Regions from separate parts of the Enterococcus sp. DIV0800 genome, predicted to be linked through region 2. Evidence: a T-box and tRNA genes for the amino acid it is inferred to sense, from the RefSeq annotation. Region 2 holds a T-box; the other holds one or more tRNA genes.
The links. A T-box is a leader RNA that pairs with one kind of tRNA and senses whether it is charged. The one in region 2 lies ahead of leuS (leucine--tRNA ligase), so its partner is inferred to be a tRNA-Leu.
Positions count from the first base shown of each region.

Region 1: it has a tRNA-Leu gene. The T-box ahead of leuS (leucine--tRNA ligase) is inferred to sense a tRNA for this amino acid. The anticodon was not compared.

Region 1 is NZ_CP187898.1:1,430,364-1,439,444, forward strand. It holds gene ilvB (biosynthetic-type acetolactate synthase large subunit) at 1-972, opposite strand, end outside; gene ilvD (dihydroxy-acid dehydratase) at 1,067-2,749, opposite strand; gene IGI54_RS06885 (ABC transporter ATP-binding protein) at 3,232-5,037, opposite strand; gene IGI54_RS06890 (ABC transporter ATP-binding protein) at 5,018-6,760, opposite strand; gene IGI54_RS06895 (MerR family DNA-binding transcriptional regulator) at 6,837-7,667, shown strand; tRNA gene IGI54_RS06900 (tRNA-His) at 7,701-7,773, opposite strand; tRNA gene IGI54_RS06905 (tRNA-Leu) at 7,833-7,916, opposite strand; tRNA gene IGI54_RS06910 (tRNA-Cys) at 7,944-8,014, opposite strand; tRNA gene IGI54_RS06915 (tRNA-Gln) at 8,080-8,151, opposite strand; tRNA gene IGI54_RS06920 (tRNA-His) at 8,163-8,235, opposite strand; tRNA gene IGI54_RS06925 (tRNA-Trp) at 8,251-8,321, opposite strand; tRNA gene IGI54_RS06930 (tRNA-Tyr) at 8,330-8,410, opposite strand; tRNA gene IGI54_RS06935 (tRNA-Phe) at 8,412-8,487, opposite strand; tRNA gene IGI54_RS06940 (tRNA-Asp) at 8,518-8,593, opposite strand; tRNA gene IGI54_RS06945 (tRNA-Val) at 8,597-8,669, opposite strand; tRNA gene IGI54_RS06950 (tRNA-Glu) at 8,685-8,756, opposite strand; tRNA gene IGI54_RS06955 (tRNA-Ser) at 8,774-8,862, opposite strand; tRNA gene IGI54_RS06960 (tRNA-Asn) at 8,910-8,983, opposite strand; rRNA gene rrf (5S ribosomal RNA) at 8,992-9,081, opposite strand, start outside.
Region 2 is NZ_CP187898.1:2,184,128-2,193,208, reverse strand. It holds gene IGI54_RS10495 (alpha/beta hydrolase) at 1-622, shown strand, start outside; gene IGI54_RS10490 (hypothetical protein) at 684-851, opposite strand; gene IGI54_RS10485 (class I SAM-dependent methyltransferase) at 1,072-1,632, opposite strand; gene IGI54_RS10480 (TIGR01212 family radical SAM protein) at 1,607-2,587, opposite strand; gene IGI54_RS10475 (phosphatase PAP2 family protein) at 2,584-3,243, opposite strand; T-box leader at 3,424-3,613, shown strand; gene leuS (leucine--tRNA ligase) at 3,721-6,234, shown strand; gene IGI54_RS10465 (NAD(P)H-dependent flavin oxidoreductase) at 6,518-7,456, shown strand; gene IGI54_RS10460 (UDP-N-acetylmuramoyl-L-alanyl-D-glutamate--L-lysine ligase) at 7,632-9,081, opposite strand, start outside.

The DNA.
Region 1 (9,081 bases), 750 kb from region 2:
GATTGGAATATCCGTCTTGATGATCTTACCGATTTCCACCGGATCGACATCGATATGCGCGACCTTGGCATGGGGTGCGAAGGCTTCCGGTGAACAAGCTAAGCGATCATCGAAACGACTACCAATATTGATCAATAGATCGGTTTCCATCATGGCAATATTGGCGGCATAGGTTCCGTGCATTCCCCCCATGCCAAGAAAACTCGGATGTTCATGAGGAAGTAAACCTAAACCTAGCAAAGTTGTCACCGTCGGCAATTGATACTTTTCAACAAATTGCCGTAGTTCTTTTCCGCCATTTGCGGCCACGACTCCGCCACCTGCTAAAACAAGTGGTTTCTTCGCCTTTTTCAATAAGTTCATTAACCGTTCGATTTGTAAGACAGAAGGATTTTTGGTCGGCTGGTAGCTTTCTAAATGAACCATTTGATCCATCTTAGGGTTGGCCCTTAATACTGTGATATCCTTTGGCAAATCAATCAACACCGGACCTTTTCTGCCAGTCGTTGCAATATGGAAGGCTTCATTGATGATCCTTGGCAATTCCTCAATATCCCGAACTTGATAATTGTTTTTTGTGATTGGTACAGTGATTCCTAACATATCTGCTTCTTGAAAAGCATCCTTGCCAATTCCCGGCGTGGTTACTTGACCTGTAATAACTACCAATGGTACAGAATCGATCATCGCATCAGCGATTCCCGTCACAACATTAGTGGCTCCAGGTCCGCTTGTTACGATTACGACGCCGGGATTGCCAGTCGCTTTCGCATAGCCTTCAGCCGCATGTACGGCCCCCTGCTCGTGGCGTGTCAAAATGTTAGGAATCGTTTCATCATAAAGTGCGTCATACAGCGGTAGGACAGACCCACCGGGATAGCCGAAAATTAATTCGACTCCTTGATTTTCTAAACATTTGATCAATAGATCGGCTCCAGATTGCAGCTCTTCAGCTGCGATTTCTTGCTTCATTTCTTTCACCCCTATTCCCCCTAACTCCTTATGTGATGTATTTTCTTTAAAAAAGATGCTTGTTGTTCCTGTGGTAGCGACTTGACTATACCGCTTATTCTTCCGGTAATTTCATGACCCCGCCCGTATGTGCTGACGTTACTAAGGCTGAGTAACGCGCCAACCAGCCTTTTTTGACTTTTGGCTGAAATTTTGTCAGTGTTTCTTGTCGCTTTGCCAATTCTTCTGGAGTTACAGCCACATTTAACGTCCGATTGGTCAAATCGATCGTTATTTCATCGTCGTCTTGAACCAAAGCAATCGGTCCGCCTGCAGCGGCTTCTGGAGAAACGTGACCCACAGCGATACCGCGAGTTGCCCCAGAAAAACGGCCATCGGTAATCAACGCCACATCTTTTCCTAAGCCTCGCCCAACGATACTAGAGGTCGGTGCCAGCATCTCCGGCATTCCCGGTCCGCCCTTTGGTCCTTCATAACGAATCACCACGACATGCCCTTTCGTGACGGCATGATTATCAATGGCTTCGACTGCCTCATCATGAGAAGCAAAACAGATGGCTTTGCCCTTAAAAACTTTGATACTTGGATCAACTCCGCCGACTTTGATAACACTGCCTTCTGGTGCGATATTGCCATAAAGAATCGAAAGACCGCCGACCGGACTATATGGCGCGCTTTTCGGATGAATCACTTCCTCGTTCATGATTTTAGCCGAGGCCACATTCTCACGTAACGTTTTACCAGTGACGGTGATTCGATCAGAATGAATCGCACCGTCGATTGAGACTAATTCATTAATAATCGCCGGTACACCACCTGCTTCATGTACATCGTGCATCGAATAACTAGAAGAAGGAGCGATTTTAGAAAGATAGGGAACTCGTTTGGCGATCTGATTGATGTCTGCTTGATCGTAATCGATTTCCGCCTCATTAGCGATGGCTAACGTATGAAGCACTGTGTTGGTTGAGCCCCCCATCGCCATGTCTAAAGCAAAAGCATCGTCAATCGCTTCTTTAGTCACAATGTCTCGCGGTTTAATTTGCTTTTTCACAAGATTCATTAAATGCTTCGCAGATTCACGGACCAGCTCCCGCCGTTCATCAGAGACCGCTAAGACGGTGCCGTTACCAGGTAAAGCCAGCCCTAAAATTTCGAGCAAGCAGTTCATTGAATTAGCGGTAAACATCCCGGCACAAGACCCACAGGTTGGACAAGCATTTTGTTCCATAAAGAGAAAATCTTCTTTCGACATTTGCCCCTCCTTAAAAGCCCCCACTGCTTCAAACATCGAGGAAAGTGTAGTTTGATGGCCACGAGGATCAATCCCCGCCTTCATCGGTCCGCCTGAACAAAAAATTGAAGGAACATTCGTTCGAACAGCTGCCATGATCATTCCCGGTGTGATTTTGTCACAATTAGGAATGTAAAAAACGCCGTCAAACCAATGAGCATTAATAACTGTCTCTGCTGCATCTGCAATTAGTTCACGGCTTGGAAGAGAATAACGCATGCCTATATGACCCATCGCGATCCCGTCATCTACGCCGATTGTATTGAATTCAAAGGGAATCCCACCAGCTTCGCGAATCGCTTCCTTCGCTACATCTGCCAACTCCCGCAAATGAACATGTCCCGGTACAATATCAATGTAAGAATTACAGACTGCAATAAAGGGCTTATCCATATCGTGGATATTTTTAACTTGACCGGTCGCATACAATAGGCTTCTGGCGGGTGCCGCCTCAATCCCTTTTTTAATTTGATCACTTCTCATAGTCACATCTCCCTGCTTGTAATAGAGGCTTTCATTGATTATCAAAAAGCCCAAATAGTATCATCAGATTTTTTGGTATTTCATAAAAAAGAGCATCCCATCAATAAATGGGATGCTCTTGCAAGAATCCCATTTCTAACGCAAACAGGACTCAAACTAACGGATTGTACGTTTCCGCGTTCTAAGTCCTGAACTCAATAATTAATAAGACGATGCCATCAAAATTATTGTATTTACTCTTGCGCATGAAAATCGACTCCTTAATTTTCTAATAATACCTTAATCATTTTTTTATACTATACAGTTGATAAGATTAAAAGTCAATGAATTTTCAGAATGTTTTCTCACTAAGCTATTTTTTGGTTTTTCACAGCAAAAAAAGGACCTGTAACAAAATTCTTGTCATAGGTCCTTTTTACGAATAAATGGTGTTCCAATAGTAGCCGCTTCGGTAATAAATCGAACACTTCTGTCATAACCTCTTAACTAGCAAATTGGCTATTATAAAGATTCGCGTAAAAGTCGCCTTTCTTCATTAAGCTACGATGACTCCCCTGTTCAATGATCGTTCCATCCTTCATTACCAGAATCAAATCTGCATTCTTAATAGTAGACAGTCGGTGGGCGATTACAAAACTTGTCCGTTCCGAAGTTAATTGATCCATTGCTTGTTGGATCATTCCCTCCGTCCGGGTATCAACACTTGACGTCGCTTCATCTAAGATCAACAATTGCGGATCAGCTAAAATCGCCCGTGCAATTGTTAATAGCTGCTGCTGGCCTTGCGAGATCTGAGTGCCATCTGACGAAATGACTGTGTCATACCCATTTGGCAAAGTTCGAATGAAATGATGACACTGAGCATCTTTGGCTGCTTGGATGATTTCTTGTCGTGTTACATCGGGTCGGCTATAAGCAATATTTTCTGCCACCGTTCCTTCAAACAACCAAGTATCTTGTAAAACCATCCCAAATTTCTGACGAATCGCCGCTCGTGAGAAATGCGTAATATTCTTGCCATCCACTTCAATTTGACCATTAGTTAATTCATAAAAACGCATCAGTAAATTGATCATGGTCGTTTTCCCAGCACCGGTGGGACCGACGATCGCTACCATTTGTTTAGGCTTCACTTTGAAATTGACATCTTCCATCAATAATCGCTCAGGCGTATACCCAAAGGCAACCCGTTTAAAACGAACTTCGCCACGTAATTTTTCCGGAACCGAAAGATTCAAACCGTCTGCTACTTCTTCTTCTTGATCTAATATTTCAAAGATGCGTTCTAAAGCCGCAAAAGCACTTTGCAGACTATTGATCACGTAAGAAACCTGTGTAATCGGTTCAGAGACTTGATTCACGTATTGGAGATAGGCTTGCACTAGACCAATCGATAATTGACCATTAATCACCATGATTCCTCCCACAACTGCGCTAGTCACAAAACCTAATTGGTTGATTAAACGAATCAAAGGATTGATGGCGAAACTGACAAACTGCGCTTTTTTGAAAGCCTGAAACTGGGCTTCATTTAATTCGTCCAATTCTGCAGCTGTTTCCTGTTGGCGATTATATGCTTTGATCAAAAGATTTCCAGAATAATTTTCCTCGGCTTTTGTTCCAACGGCCCCTAGAGCCTCTTGATTCTGAGAAAAATAATCTTGATTTTTGTGAGCAAGATAATTCGTCAACGTAAGGCTAATGATCAAAATAACGATGATTGAAAGTGTTAATAAGGGACTCAGATAGAACATCAAGCCTAGCCCAATCACAATTGATAAAACGGCCGAGATCAGTTGCATCAAACCTACTTGTAATACTTCCGATACTTTATCTAAATCCAGTGTTGCTCGTGTTAAAACGTCCCCGGTCTTGTATTGATCAAAAAATTTCATTGGTAAACGATTCAATTTATCCGTCAATAATTTTCTCAAGCGCAAAGTCAACGTTTCGGCAACACTAGCCATGGTGTATTCTTGCAAAAGTGAGAATAACGCAACCCCACCCCAAGTCAGAAATAAAAATAGAACAGGGCGAAGCAGTGCAGCAAACAAATTTTCTAAACTCACTTGCTTGTCACGAACTAGTGCAATGATCGCATCTAGACCCCAACCTAAAATTAACGGCGTGATTGCCATCAAAGTCGCAAAACAGACAGCCGATGTGATAATAATCAAAAAACGACCTTTTTGTTCAAATAATAATTTCAACAAACGAACGCCCGTTTTTTTGAATTCTTTTGGTGTTTCTGTTGCTTGTTGTTTTCCCTCAACTTGCTTGATGCTCATGCTTGTTCCCCTCCATTCCTTGAGACTTCGCAAACTCCTGATACACTTGACAAGTCTTCAGCAACTCCTCATGCGTTCCCTTACCTGCGATCCTACCCTTTTCTAGAACAATAATCTGATCCACATCCTTAATGGTCGAGAGCCGTTGAGCAACGATCACGATTGCGGCCTCCGTTAATTCTTGTTTTAAGGCTTTCCGCAGTTTTGCATCTGTTTGATAATCTAAAGCCGAAAAACTATCATCAAAGAAGTACAGATCAGCTGGTTTGATTAATGCGCGAGCAATACTTAACCGCTGTTTCTGCCCGCCCGAAAAATTATTTCCTTTTTGTGCCACAAAAGCGTCATATTGTCCATCTAAATGATTAATAAAGTCTTCGGCTTGAGCGATTCTGGCAGCTTGTTTCATTTCTTCTATTGTCGCTTGCGGATTGCCAAAAAGGAAATTATCTTTGACCGTTCCACTAAATAGAAAGGCTTTTTGTGGAACATAGCTGATCCTTGCTCTCAGCGCCTCTTGAGTAACATCTTGAATTGAGTCACCTAAGAAGCGAATCTCACCTTTTGTGGTATCCTTCAAACGCAACAGCGCTTTGGCAATTGTACTTTTACCCGAGCCTGTTCCACCGACGATCGCCGTCACACCTTTCGGAATTTCAAAAGTAATATCTGATAATACGGCCTCTTCAGCACCGCTATAGGCAAAATCAACATGATCAAAGACCGCGATTGGTGAATCTGCTCTTGGTTCAAAAGAAACCTTCTGGCCATCAACAATTTCTTCTTCTTTTGCTAACACTTCACCAACCCGTTCCAATGAAGCCAACGCTTTGGGGATCATTACGATCACCATTGCAGCCATCGTCAAAAACCATAAACTTAGAATAGTATACTCGCTAATAGCTGTTAAACTCCCAATCGGTACGTTTCCTTGAAGCACTAATACGCCACCAAAAGCTAAAACAGCGGTCATTCCAATTCCCATTACTAAATTGACAGTCGGGTTTAAGACAGCAAATAATTTATTTACCCGGATCATGACATCCGCATAGTTAGAAAATGTTTTATCCGTCCGCTCTTTTTCAAAGTTCGTTTTATTAAAAGCGCGGATCACTCGTACGCCAGTGTAAAATTCTCTCAAGATCTGCATCATTTTATCCATCCGTTGTTGCATCACGTCAGCTAAAGGAATCGCTTTTTTAATTACTAATAACGAGACCACTGAAAATAAAACGATCGATGCGATCGGAATCCAAATAAAGCGCCACGATATGACTCCTGTCAAAATAATTGAAGCAAGACAAATCAACGGTGCGGGAATAATCATTTGAAAGACCATCATCATAATTTGCTGAATATTCGTAATATCACTAGTTGTCCGAGCTAGCAAAGTCGGCGTTCCAAACTCATCCATATCGGCGATCGATAGTTGTTGGGTCTTGTCCACTAACCGTTTCCGCAAAAAATAGCCGAAACGCCCGGCTAGAATGGCAGAAAAATAGCTAGCGATAATTGAAACGATCCCCGTTAAAATAGCAATCCCAAGCATGAATGCGCCGTTGCGCCAAATCGCTCCTTGGTCCTGCGTTAAAATACCTTCATCAATAATTTCAGCTACATAGTAAGGAATCATCAACGTCCCAACAGCCTGCACAATCATTAAGATGAAGGTGATGAAGAACATCCTCTGATATTCTTTGAAAAAGATTTTGAATAATTTCATCTTTTTTCCCTCCTTCTCTTATGATAGGATAAACTGTAACGTAACGTCACAGTCAAGCAGAAAGAGAGAACTTTTTATGAAAAAATATTTGACCATTAGCGAGATGGCAAAGTACGCTGGAATCAGTCGCCGAACCCTGATTTATTACGATCAAATAGACTTATTCAAACCCGCAAAAATTGGTGATAATGGTTATCGCTATTATGGAATCGATCAATATTTCGAGTTAGATGTCATTCTTTTATTGAAAAATCTCGATGTCGCCCTGGAAGATATTCATGTATTTTTGAAGAATCGAAACGTGGATTATGTGCTAGCTGGCTTTATACGACAAAAGCAGATAGTAGATGAGCAGATTACTAAGTTGAAGACCATTCGTAATTCATTAGACAGCTACATTGAACGGTACTCGACCTTAAAGGACTTTGATTTAGAATCGATTACCTATTCTTATCGCGAAGCAGAATCTTTCGTCATCTCAGAAACGATCGAACACTTTGATGATATCGACTCCGTACAAATTTACGGACGCTTTTACTCATCTGTCGAAAGCAGCGATTTATTCAGTGGTTATCCAATTGGTTTCTTAGTTGACGGTTCCGCGTTCTATGAAGCAAATTTCCATGCCGCACCCTATCGAGCCTTGGTTAAGATTCCGGAGGACAGATTGCAGATCTACAATCAACAACAAGTCGTCCAGCGGCCGGCTGGTTATTACGTTTCTGGCTTTATGAAAGACGAGATTCATCACATTAATACGTTCAATAACCGTTTTAGAAATTATTTAAAGGAAAATGGCTTAGAGTTAAATGGTGATATTTGGGAATTACTGTGGCAAGATGAAACTACCTCTGAGCATCCCGAAGATCAAGTGTTTGAGGTATTGATTCCGGTGAAACACAAATAAAGAGACTAAACAACTGTCTAGTCTCTTCGTTAGGGCGAGAGATGGGAATCGAACCCACGCGTGTCGGAACCACAATCCGATGCGTTAACCACTTCGCCACACTCGCCATGTTGCTATTCAATTTCAAATAAAAAACTAAGATGAAATACCATCTTAGCTCTTTAATACCGGCGGCCGGGGTCGAACCGGCACGCCCGTGAGGGCACTGGATTTTGAGTCCAGCGCGTCTGCCAATTCCGCCACGCCGGCATATCAATAATATTAATTTTAGTACTAAGGCGGTAACCGGATTTGAACCGGTGATGAAGGTTTTGCAGACCTCTGCCTTACCACTTGGCTATACCGCCATTATACTATTGTTTTAATCTCAGAACAAGTTTTTCAAGAAATTTTCTTGATACTTTCTGAGAAACTGGGGTAGCTGGATTCGAACCAACGCATGAGGGAGTCAAAGTCCCTTGCCTTACCGCTTGGCTATACCCCAATAATAAAAAGGGCGAACGATGGGAATCGAACCCACGAGTGCCGGAGCCACAATCCGGTGCGTTAACCACTTCGCCACGATCGCCATATCAATAAAAAACAGGGGCAGCAGGAATTGAACCCACACTAACGGTTTTGGAGACCGCTGTTCTACCTTTAAACTATGCCCCTGAAACAAATGGAGGAGAGTGGATTCGAACCACTGAACCCTAAGGAACGGATTTACAGTCCGTCGCGTTTAGCCACTTCGCTACTCCTCCATGGTGGCGCGGGACAGAATCGAACTGCCGACACACGGAGCTTCAATCCGTTGCTCTACCAACTGAGCTACCGCGCCATATATAATAGTTTAAAGTTTTTAATCAAATGGCGGTCCCGACGGGATTTGAACCCGCGATCTCCTGCGTGACAGGCAGGCATGTTAACCCCTACACCACGGAACCGAATGGGGGTTAACGGGTTCGAACCGCTGACCCTCTGCTTGTAAGGCAGATGCTCTCCCAGCTGAGCTAAACCCCCATATATTTAATTAAATGACCCGTACGGGACTCGAACCCGTGTTACCGCCGTGAAAGGGCGGTGTCTTAACCGCTTGACCAACGGGCCAGTAAAAAATATTGTTACGGAGAGTAAGGGATTCGAACCCTTGAGACAGGAATACCCGCCTACATGATTTCCAATCATGCTCCTTCGGCCACTCGGACAACTCTCCAAGATAGGAGCACAAAGGCCCAATACTCTTTTTTCTCTTTCGAGAAACTCCGGCAGTAGGACTCGAACCTACGACATCATGATTAACAGTCATGCGCTACTACCAACTGAGCTATGCCGGAATAATACCGCGTGGCGACGTCCTAATCTCACAAGGGGCAACCCCTCACTACAATCGGCGCTAAGAAGCTTAACTTCTGTGTTCGACATGGGAACAGGT
Region 2 (9,081 bases):
TCACAGTGTCTGGGAACGCCGAACATCGATCGAACGTTATGTGGCAGAGTATCAGATGGCGGTGATAATGCCGTCAACTGACTTAGGCTTTTACACGGATACCACCTATGATATGAATTACTGGACTTTTGTTTCAGATGAATTGCCAACAATCGTTCATGAATTATTTCCGCAAATTACGAATAAGCGGGAAAAAACCTTTGCGGCGGGACTGTCGATGGGAGGCTATGGCGCATTGAAACTTGGTTTAGCGAAGCCGGAGCATTTTGCGGCGGTGGCGTCTTTATCCGGCGCAGTTGTTTTAGCTGATGTAAAGAGTTTATTACTCATACGTAATGAAGCGTATTGGCAAGGCGTTTTTGGTCCCTTAGATCAAATCCAAGGCTCAGTTAACGATCCCTTGAGATTGTTGGATGAGCTAGTAGCAAGTGGCCAAGAAGCGCCCCGCTTTTTCTTGGCTTGTGGAACCGAAGATGACTTGTATCCAGCTAGTCAATATATGGCTCATAAACTGGAGCAAAAAAATCTGGTGGTAACGTTTGAAGAAGGTCCAGGAAAACATGATTGGATTTTCTGGGACGCTTGGATTCAACGTGTTTTGGCTTGGTTTAATGAACAATAGTAAAAAGGTCAAAGAAATCTGATAGTCGGATTTCTTTGACCTTTTCATGTTTTATCTAGACTCAATCTTTACGGATTTTTGAGACGTGTTTGCTGCGGCCGCCAATTTTCGCGGCGAATTGATCGGACTCTTGCTTACTTGTGAATACGAGCAGTTTTCCAGGATCTTTTTCACGGGTGCGCTGACCTTCTTTACCAATGTAACCATGTAGGACTTTGACAACATACATAAGATCACCTGCTTTTTTAAGTTAGCTTATAGTATACGGACGGCTGAAGAGAAAGCAATTCTTATGCCTACAGGGGTTGCTAAATAGGAGCTGGGACATTAATTTGTCTCAGCTCCTATTTACGTATAAACGGTGGTGACAGAAGTAGCTTCTTCGGAACTAAGCCGAAATTTCTTGGAGCTGAACACTCTTGTCCTAACCTCGTTTTTTATGAGCCATTTTATGCGCGGGCTTCGACGCATAATAAAATGGGCGGGTTGTTTTTTTGATTGATGAATTGATAATTCAAGACGCTGTATTTTTCTTGCGGCAGGTTTTGGCAATAATTGAGAACTTCGTGTTTTTCGGCTTCACCGCCGGCATGACCATAATAGATCACTACGATCATGCGCCCACCGATAACTAAACGTTTTAAAATGGCATCCATTGCTTGCTTGGTTGTTTCAGGCAAGGTGATGATCTGTTTATTCCCCTTAGGTAAATAGCCGAGATTAAAGATTGCGCCTTTGATCGGTTGCTCTGCTGGAATTTTTTCTTCGATGGTTTCATGTCCAGCGAGATAAAGGGTCGTCCGATCAATGGTGGGACCTAATTTTGCCTGTGTATTCTTTAAGGCTTGTGCCTGAATATCAAAGCCATAGACATGACCGGTTGCTCCGACGAGCTCTGCTAAAAATAGCGTATCGTTGCCATTCCCCATCGTGGCGTCAATGACCTGATCGCCTGCTGTGATAATTTCTTTTAATAATTGATGACTAAAGCGTAAGGCTGTTAGTAGCATGCGTAAATTCACCTCGTAACGCAAATTTTCCTTGATAAGAATCGCGGCGAATCAATTCTTGGTCAATCGCGTTTAAGACTTCCCATTTTTTGAGACTCCACATTGGACCGACTAACGAAACCCACGGGGCATCGCCAGTTAAGCGATGAATAATGATGTCTTGCGGGATCATTTCTAATTGGTCGCAGATCACCGAGACGTAATCGTCTTTACTCATTAGCTGCAGCCGCCCTTCGGCATAATCTCGTAGCATCTTTGTGTTACGCATCAAATGAAGCAAATGTAGCTTGATTCCTTGAACATCGGAATCTAAAATCGTGCGCCGAACATTTTCCCGCATCATTTCTAATGATTCCCCCGGCAAGCCATTGATTAAATGGGTGCAAACATTGATATTGTGTTTTCGCAGACGAGCCACTGCATCTACATAGGTAGGATAGTCATGGGCGCGATTGATCAGGTCGCTAGTTTTTTCATAAGTCGTTTGCAAGCCAAGTTCGACCCATAAGTATAAGCGTTGATTCAATTCGGCCAAATAGTCTATGACTTCCGGCGGTAGACAATCCGGTCGTGTGCCGACAGACAAACCGACGACACCAGGAAGGCTCACGACTTGCTCGAAGCGTTCGCGAATCACCTCGACCGGTGCATGGGTATTGGTAAAGTTTTGAAAATAGACGATGTATTGATCGACGTGAGGCCACTTTTGGTGCATCATGTCGATTTCTTTATGGAATTGCTGCGGCAGCGGATCACTTGGGGCGACGATCATATCGCCGGAACCAGAGACACTGCAAAAGGTGCAGCCGCCGTGTGCGACGGTTCCGTCACGGTTGGGACAGTCAAAACCGCCGTCCACCGGTACTTTAAAAATTTTCCCGCCGAATTCTTGCCGCAGCGCGTAATTCCATGAATGATAGCGCTTGTTGTCATCGTCACTATAAGTAAAGGTCATTTTTTTCTCCTAATCGTTTGCAGATCGTAAACTAATTTTTTTGCTTTGTAATAAGGATAGGTAAATAAGAGCCAGCTGCTGCCAAATAAGAAGCCGGCTAGCACATCGCTGGGATAATGGACACCGAGATAGATCCGGCTGACGATGATGCTGAAGACCAGCAAGCCAAGCACGATCTGGACAAGCAAGCGAGGAACTTTTTCTTTAAAAAATAGTCCTGCCACAAAAATCAAGGTGCCGTACAACAAAGTGCTGGCGGTCGCGTGGCCGCTGGGAAAGCTAAAGCTGTGTTCCGTCACTAAATGAGGCAGGATCGTCGGCCGAGCACGGTGGAAGAACAACTTTAACAAATGGTTGCCGAGCCCGCTGATCAACACCATGCTCAATGCCAACCACAATGCCGTGATTTTTTGCTGATTGAAATAGAACAAAGCGACAAATACGATGGATAAAATCACCACGGTAATCGGATTGGCGAATTTTGTTACCCATAGAAAGTAGCCGTTCATTTGCGGGGACAACCCGTGAACCGCGTGAATGATCCCGCGGTCAAAGCCGTTTAGCGTCTCTGGATAAAAACGGATGATATAGCACAATGCCGCAAAAAACAGCAAGGTGAAACTGCCAGTTAATTGGTAGATGGATTTATTTTTCATAAAGTTATTTGATTCAACCTTTCTTTAGCTGAAGATTTATTTTTGATCCGCAAAACTTGCGAGTCGAACTGGGAACTATTATAACATGATTCCTAGCGGGGACAATTTTTTTGCGGCCTTCTTAAGGCGAATTCAATTGAATAATATTTTGGAATCTGCTAAGATAAAACTACTTTGAATATTATTGCTTGGAAGAGGAGTAGTAGAAGCGAACGCATTTCAGAGAGCGCACGGGGCTGAGAGTGTGCATGCGGACATTCGAACTTACCTTGGAGCATGATCGATTGATCCGGCTAGAGACCGTTAGCTCTTTAGAGGTCTGTCATCGACAGATAAAAATAGGTGGTACCACGTTGATAACGTCCTATGAAAGTTCTTTTTGAGCTTTCGTAGGGCGTCTTATTTTTATTCAATGGTTGGCTGATTCCACCGGATGATTAATGTATACAAATAAGTTCATATATTAGGAGGCGCAACATGAGTTACGAGCACAAAACGATTGAAAAAAAATGGCAAAAATACTGGGCGAAGCACAATGTGTTTAATACCCAAGATGATCCGGAGAAACCAAAATTTTATGCCTTGGATATGTTTCCTTATCCATCTGGTCAAGGCTTACACGTAGGGCATCCGGAAGGGTATACAGCGACAGACGTGATTGCACGCTTAAAACGGGCACAAGGCTATAATGTGTTGCATCCAATGGGTTGGGATGCTTTTGGTTTGCCGGCGGAGCAATATGCGTTAGATACAGGCAATGACCCAGCGGAATTTACAAAGAAAAACATCGAGACTTTCAAGCGTCAAATCAATTCACTTGGGTTTAGCTATGATTGGAATCGTGAGATCAATACAACGGACCCTGAGTATTATAAATGGACCCAATGGATCTTCGAACAAATGTATGAAAAGGGCTTAGCTTATGAAGCAGAAGTTCCGGTTAACTGGGTACCTGAATTAGGCACCGTTATTTCTAATGAAGAAGTGATCGATGGCAAGAGCGAACGGGGCGGCTATGATGTCATTCGCAAACCGATGCGTCAATGGATGTTGAAGATCACAGCTTATGCGGATCGTTTACTAGATGACTTAGACGCGCTAGATTGGCCGGAAAGTATCAAAGATATGCAACGAAATTGGATCGGTCGTTCGATCGGTGCGAATGTGTCTTTCAAGATTGAAGATAGCGAAGAAAGCTTTACCGTCTTTACGACTCGTCCGGATACATTGTTCGGTGCAACTTATGCAGTCTTGGCACCAGAATTAGACTTGGTCCAAAAAATCACAACGCCTGAACAAAAAGCGGCGGTTGATGCTTACATTGATGAAGCATCGAAAAAATCGGAATTGAATCGGACGGATTTAGCCAAAGAAAAAACCGGTGTCTTCACTGGCGCTTATGCCATCAATCCAGTCAACGGCGAAAAAATGCCGATCTGGATCGGAGATTATGTCTTGGCTTCTTATGGAACCGGCGCTATCATGGCGGTTCCCGCTCATGACGAGCGGGACTATGAATTCGCGAAAACATTTGGCCTACCAATCGTGCCTGTTTTAGCAGGCGGCGACGTCGACAAAGAAGCCTTTACTGGCGACGGTACTCATATCAATTCTGAATTCTTAGATGGCTTGAATAAACAAGAGGCTATCGATCAAATGGTCGCTTGGCTAGAAGAACACGAATGTGGCAAAAAAGAAATCAGCTACCGTTTACGTGACTGGTTGTTCTCTCGTCAACGTTATTGGGGCGAACCGATCCCCGTGATCCATTGGGAGGACGGAACGACCGGCTTAGTACCTGATTACGAATTGCCGTTGGAACTGCCAAAAACCACAGACATCAAACCAAGTGGTACAGGAGAATCACCGTTAGCGAATATCGACGAATGGGTCAACGTGGTTGATCCAATCACCGGGAAAAAAGGGCGCCGTGAAACCAATACGATGCCACAATGGGCCGGCAGCTCATGGTATTACTTGCGCTTTATCGATCCTCATAATAAGGAAGCTTTAGCAGATTATGAAAAACTAGAACGCTGGATGCCAGTCGATCTTTATATCGGTGGAGCAGAACACGCGGTGTTGCATTTATTGTATGTTCGCTTCTGGCATAAATTCTTGTATGATATCGGTGTAGTGCCAACAGATGAACCATTCCAAAAATTATACAACCAAGGAATGATCTTAGGACAAAGCTTCCGTGACAGCCGTGGCGCATTAGTCCCAACCAATAAAGTCGAAAAACGCGACGGCAAATGGTTCAGCGTTGAAACGGGAGAAGAACTAGAAGAAGCGCCAGCGAAGATGAGTAAATCATTGAAGAATGTCGTGAACCCTGATGATGTCGTAGAAAAATATGGCGCAGATACCTTGCGGATGTATGAAATGTTCATGGGCCCATTGGACGCTTCGATTCCTTGGAGCGAAAATGGCTTAGAAGGCTCACGTAAATTCTTGGATCGGGTATGGCGTTTGATCGTCGATGAAAATGGCAAAATGCGTGATCATATCACCACCTTAAACGACGGTTCGTTGACGAAAGTCTACAATCAAACGGTTAAAAAAGTTACCGAAGATATGGAACACTTGCATTTGAATACCGCAATCTCTCAGTTGATGGTCTTTGTGAACGATGCCTATAAAGCTGAAGCGTTAACCTATGAATATGTTGAAGGCTTCGTCCAATTACTAGCACCGATCGCTCCCCATATCGCCGAAGAATTGTGGGCGATCCTAGGACACGAAGGCGGGATTTCTCATGTGGCTTGGCCAACCTATGACGAGGAAGCTTTGATTGAAAATGAGATCGAAGTTATTCTGCAAGTCAACGGCAAAGTCCGTTCAAAAGCGATGGTAGCTGTCGATCTAGCTAAAGATGAATTAGAAAAACTAGCAATGGCAGATGAACATATCCAACGCAACCTCGAAGGCAAAACGATTCGTAAAGTGATCGTGGTGCCGAATAAATTAGTCAATATCGTAGCCAATTAAAGAATTAGAGGTTGGGACAGAAGTGTTCGGCTTCAAGAAATTTCGGCTTTTTTCCGAAGAAGCTACTTCTGTGACACCGTTTATACGGGAATAGGAGCTGAGACAATTAATGTCCCAGCTCCTTTTTGACCTTATAAAGCAAGGATAAAATTTTCACCTAAATAAATCGTTTTATAGCAGGTAGATCGATGTCTGGCTTCATGAACTAGCTTTAGCTGAGGGAGGTCGCGAAAGCCTTTCTTAATTTTGAAAAAAATATTTCTTGGCCTGAAATTATGCTAGCATGAAGAAAACGGAAAAGAGGGATTTGATGGCACCATTAACGGAGTTGTTAGGGATTCAATACCCGATCTTGCAAGGGGCGATGGCTCATATTGCCCGTTGTCCATTGGTCGGCGCAGTTTCTGAAGCGGGGGGACTGGGAATTATCGCTGCTGGCGGTTTAAGCGGGACAGAACTACGAGAACAAATTCGTAAGACACAGCAACAGACGAAAAAAACATTTGCGGTGAATTTGATGCTGCAAATGCCAAGCATCGCGGAACAGGTGGAGGTTTTGATCGAAGAAGACGTTAAGATCGTCACCACCGGAGCCGGCACTCCAAAACCTTATATGGAAGCATTGAAGCAGGCGGGGGTCAAAGTTTTTCCGGTCGTACCGTCAGTGAAGCTGGCGCAAAAAATGGAACAGCTGGGAGCAGACGGTGTGATCGCCGAAGGAATGGAAGCCGGCGGACATATTGGTGAAACTACGACAATGACTTTACTGCCGCAAGTAACGCAGACGGTGAAGATTCCGGTGATCGCCGCTGGCGGGATCGGTGATGGTCGCGGTATGGCAGCGGCTTTTGCGTTAGGCGCACAAGGAATTCAAATGGGAACGGTCTTTTTAACCGCTAAGGAATGTCCAATTCACGAAAATTATCGACAAGCGATTATTCAAGCGGATGATACCGCAACTACTGTGATTCGCAACCAAGCAGGTGGAGCGCTGCGAGGCTTGAAAAATGCATTGACGCAAGCCTATCTGGAAGAGCCAACGAAGGATATCTTTTCATTAGCAGCGTTAAAGCGGGCCGCCGATGATGGAGAAATCCAGCAAGGAATGGTAATGGCTGGTCAAGTTGCCGGTCTTTTGGCAGAAGTAAGATCTGCACAAGAAATTATCGAAACGATTTACAAGGAAGCAGTAGCAATCAGTCGAAACAGTGGGATAAAGTAAAAGGAGCTGGGACATTAATTTGTCTCAGCTCCTATTCCCGTATAAACGGTGTGACAGAAGTAGCTTCTTCGGAAATAAGCCGAAATTTTACAAAAATTTGAGGAGCACCAAGTAGGAACACTCAACATCAACGCTAGAAGCGGTGTGTTTCCTAGTCATTTTCGGAAATTCCTTCTTATTTCTTGAAGCTAAACACTTCTGTCCCACCCTCTTTGATAAATGCTTCTGCTAAATGATAGTCGCCTTCATAAGGAAGATTTTCTCCATGGACAGTCATATATTTGTCGGTCCCTTTGCCGGCTAGGATGATCGCGTCATTGGGTCCGGCTTGTTTGATGGCTGCTTCAATCACTGCTTTGCGGTCAGCCTCAAAGCGAACGACCACGTGTGGATTATTAATGGCTTGCTGAATTTCTTCGGCGATCTTTTCAGGCGCTTCGAAATTTGGGTCGTCGCTAGTCAAAAGTGCCACGTCGGCATATTCACCAATAGCTTGGCCTAAACCTGCGCGCCGGGACTCAGCCTTATTGCCAGTCGAACCGGTGATTACGACGATCTTGCCGTCTGGATGCTGTTCTTTGGCGAAGGACAGCAGTGATTTCATACTTAAATAATTATGGGCGTAATCAACATAGATATGAGCGCCGTTAGGTTTTAATAAAAGATTCATGCGACCGGGAACTAAGGCTTTAGCCAAGCCTTGGCGCCCTGCTTGTTGATCAGCACCGACTAAGGCACTGGCGATCAAAGCGGCTGCGGCATTTTCTTTATTGAAATCGCCAGCTAATAAAATTTCATAATCGCCGTCTAATTGCAGCCGATCCGTTTTACTAGTTAAGGCGAAGGCCAAAGGATGTTCCAACGGCTGAACGTGGTAATCGGCTTCCTCGTTGCCGTAAGTAATGACCGGCAGCGACTGTTTTGCAGCCAGTTCTTGTAATAAATCAAAATGATCGATCTCATTTTGCAAAATGACTTGGCGGGAATTAGCGACTAATTGACGTTTACAATAGAAGTAATCTTCAAAGGTCGGATGTTCGATGGGACCAATATGATCCGGTGAGATATTTAAAAAGATTCCGACATCAAAGGTAAGCCCATAGACTCGCGCCACTTTATAGGCTTGGGAAGAGACTTCCATGACTAAGTGAGTCATGCCGTTTTCTACTGCTTCGGCCATCATGCGATACAAGTCTAACGATTCCGGGGTAGTTAATTTTGATTTGAAAAAAGTCACGCCGTCTAAGGTTGTATTCAAAGTAGATAAAAGAGCAGTCTTTTTATTCGTCGCAAGATCTAAGATTTGTTTCGTAAAATAGGCCACCGTTGTTTTACCTTTAGTACCGGTGATACCAATTAGTTGTAATTTTTTTTGCGGATAATCGTAAAAGGCCATACTCAAGACAGCCAAAGCTTTGCGAATGTCCGTTACGATGATCGCTAAGTCTGCCGGTACTTCGTAAGGCTGTTCGGCGATGTAACAAGTCAGCCCCGCGCTGAGTGCTTGTTCGAGATAGCTTTGTTGGAAGTTATTGCCTTTACAAAAAAATAAAGTGTCTTGATCGACTGCTCGTGAGTCGTAGGAAATAGCTTCAAAGTTTTTTTCTAAGGGAGCTGTCAACGTC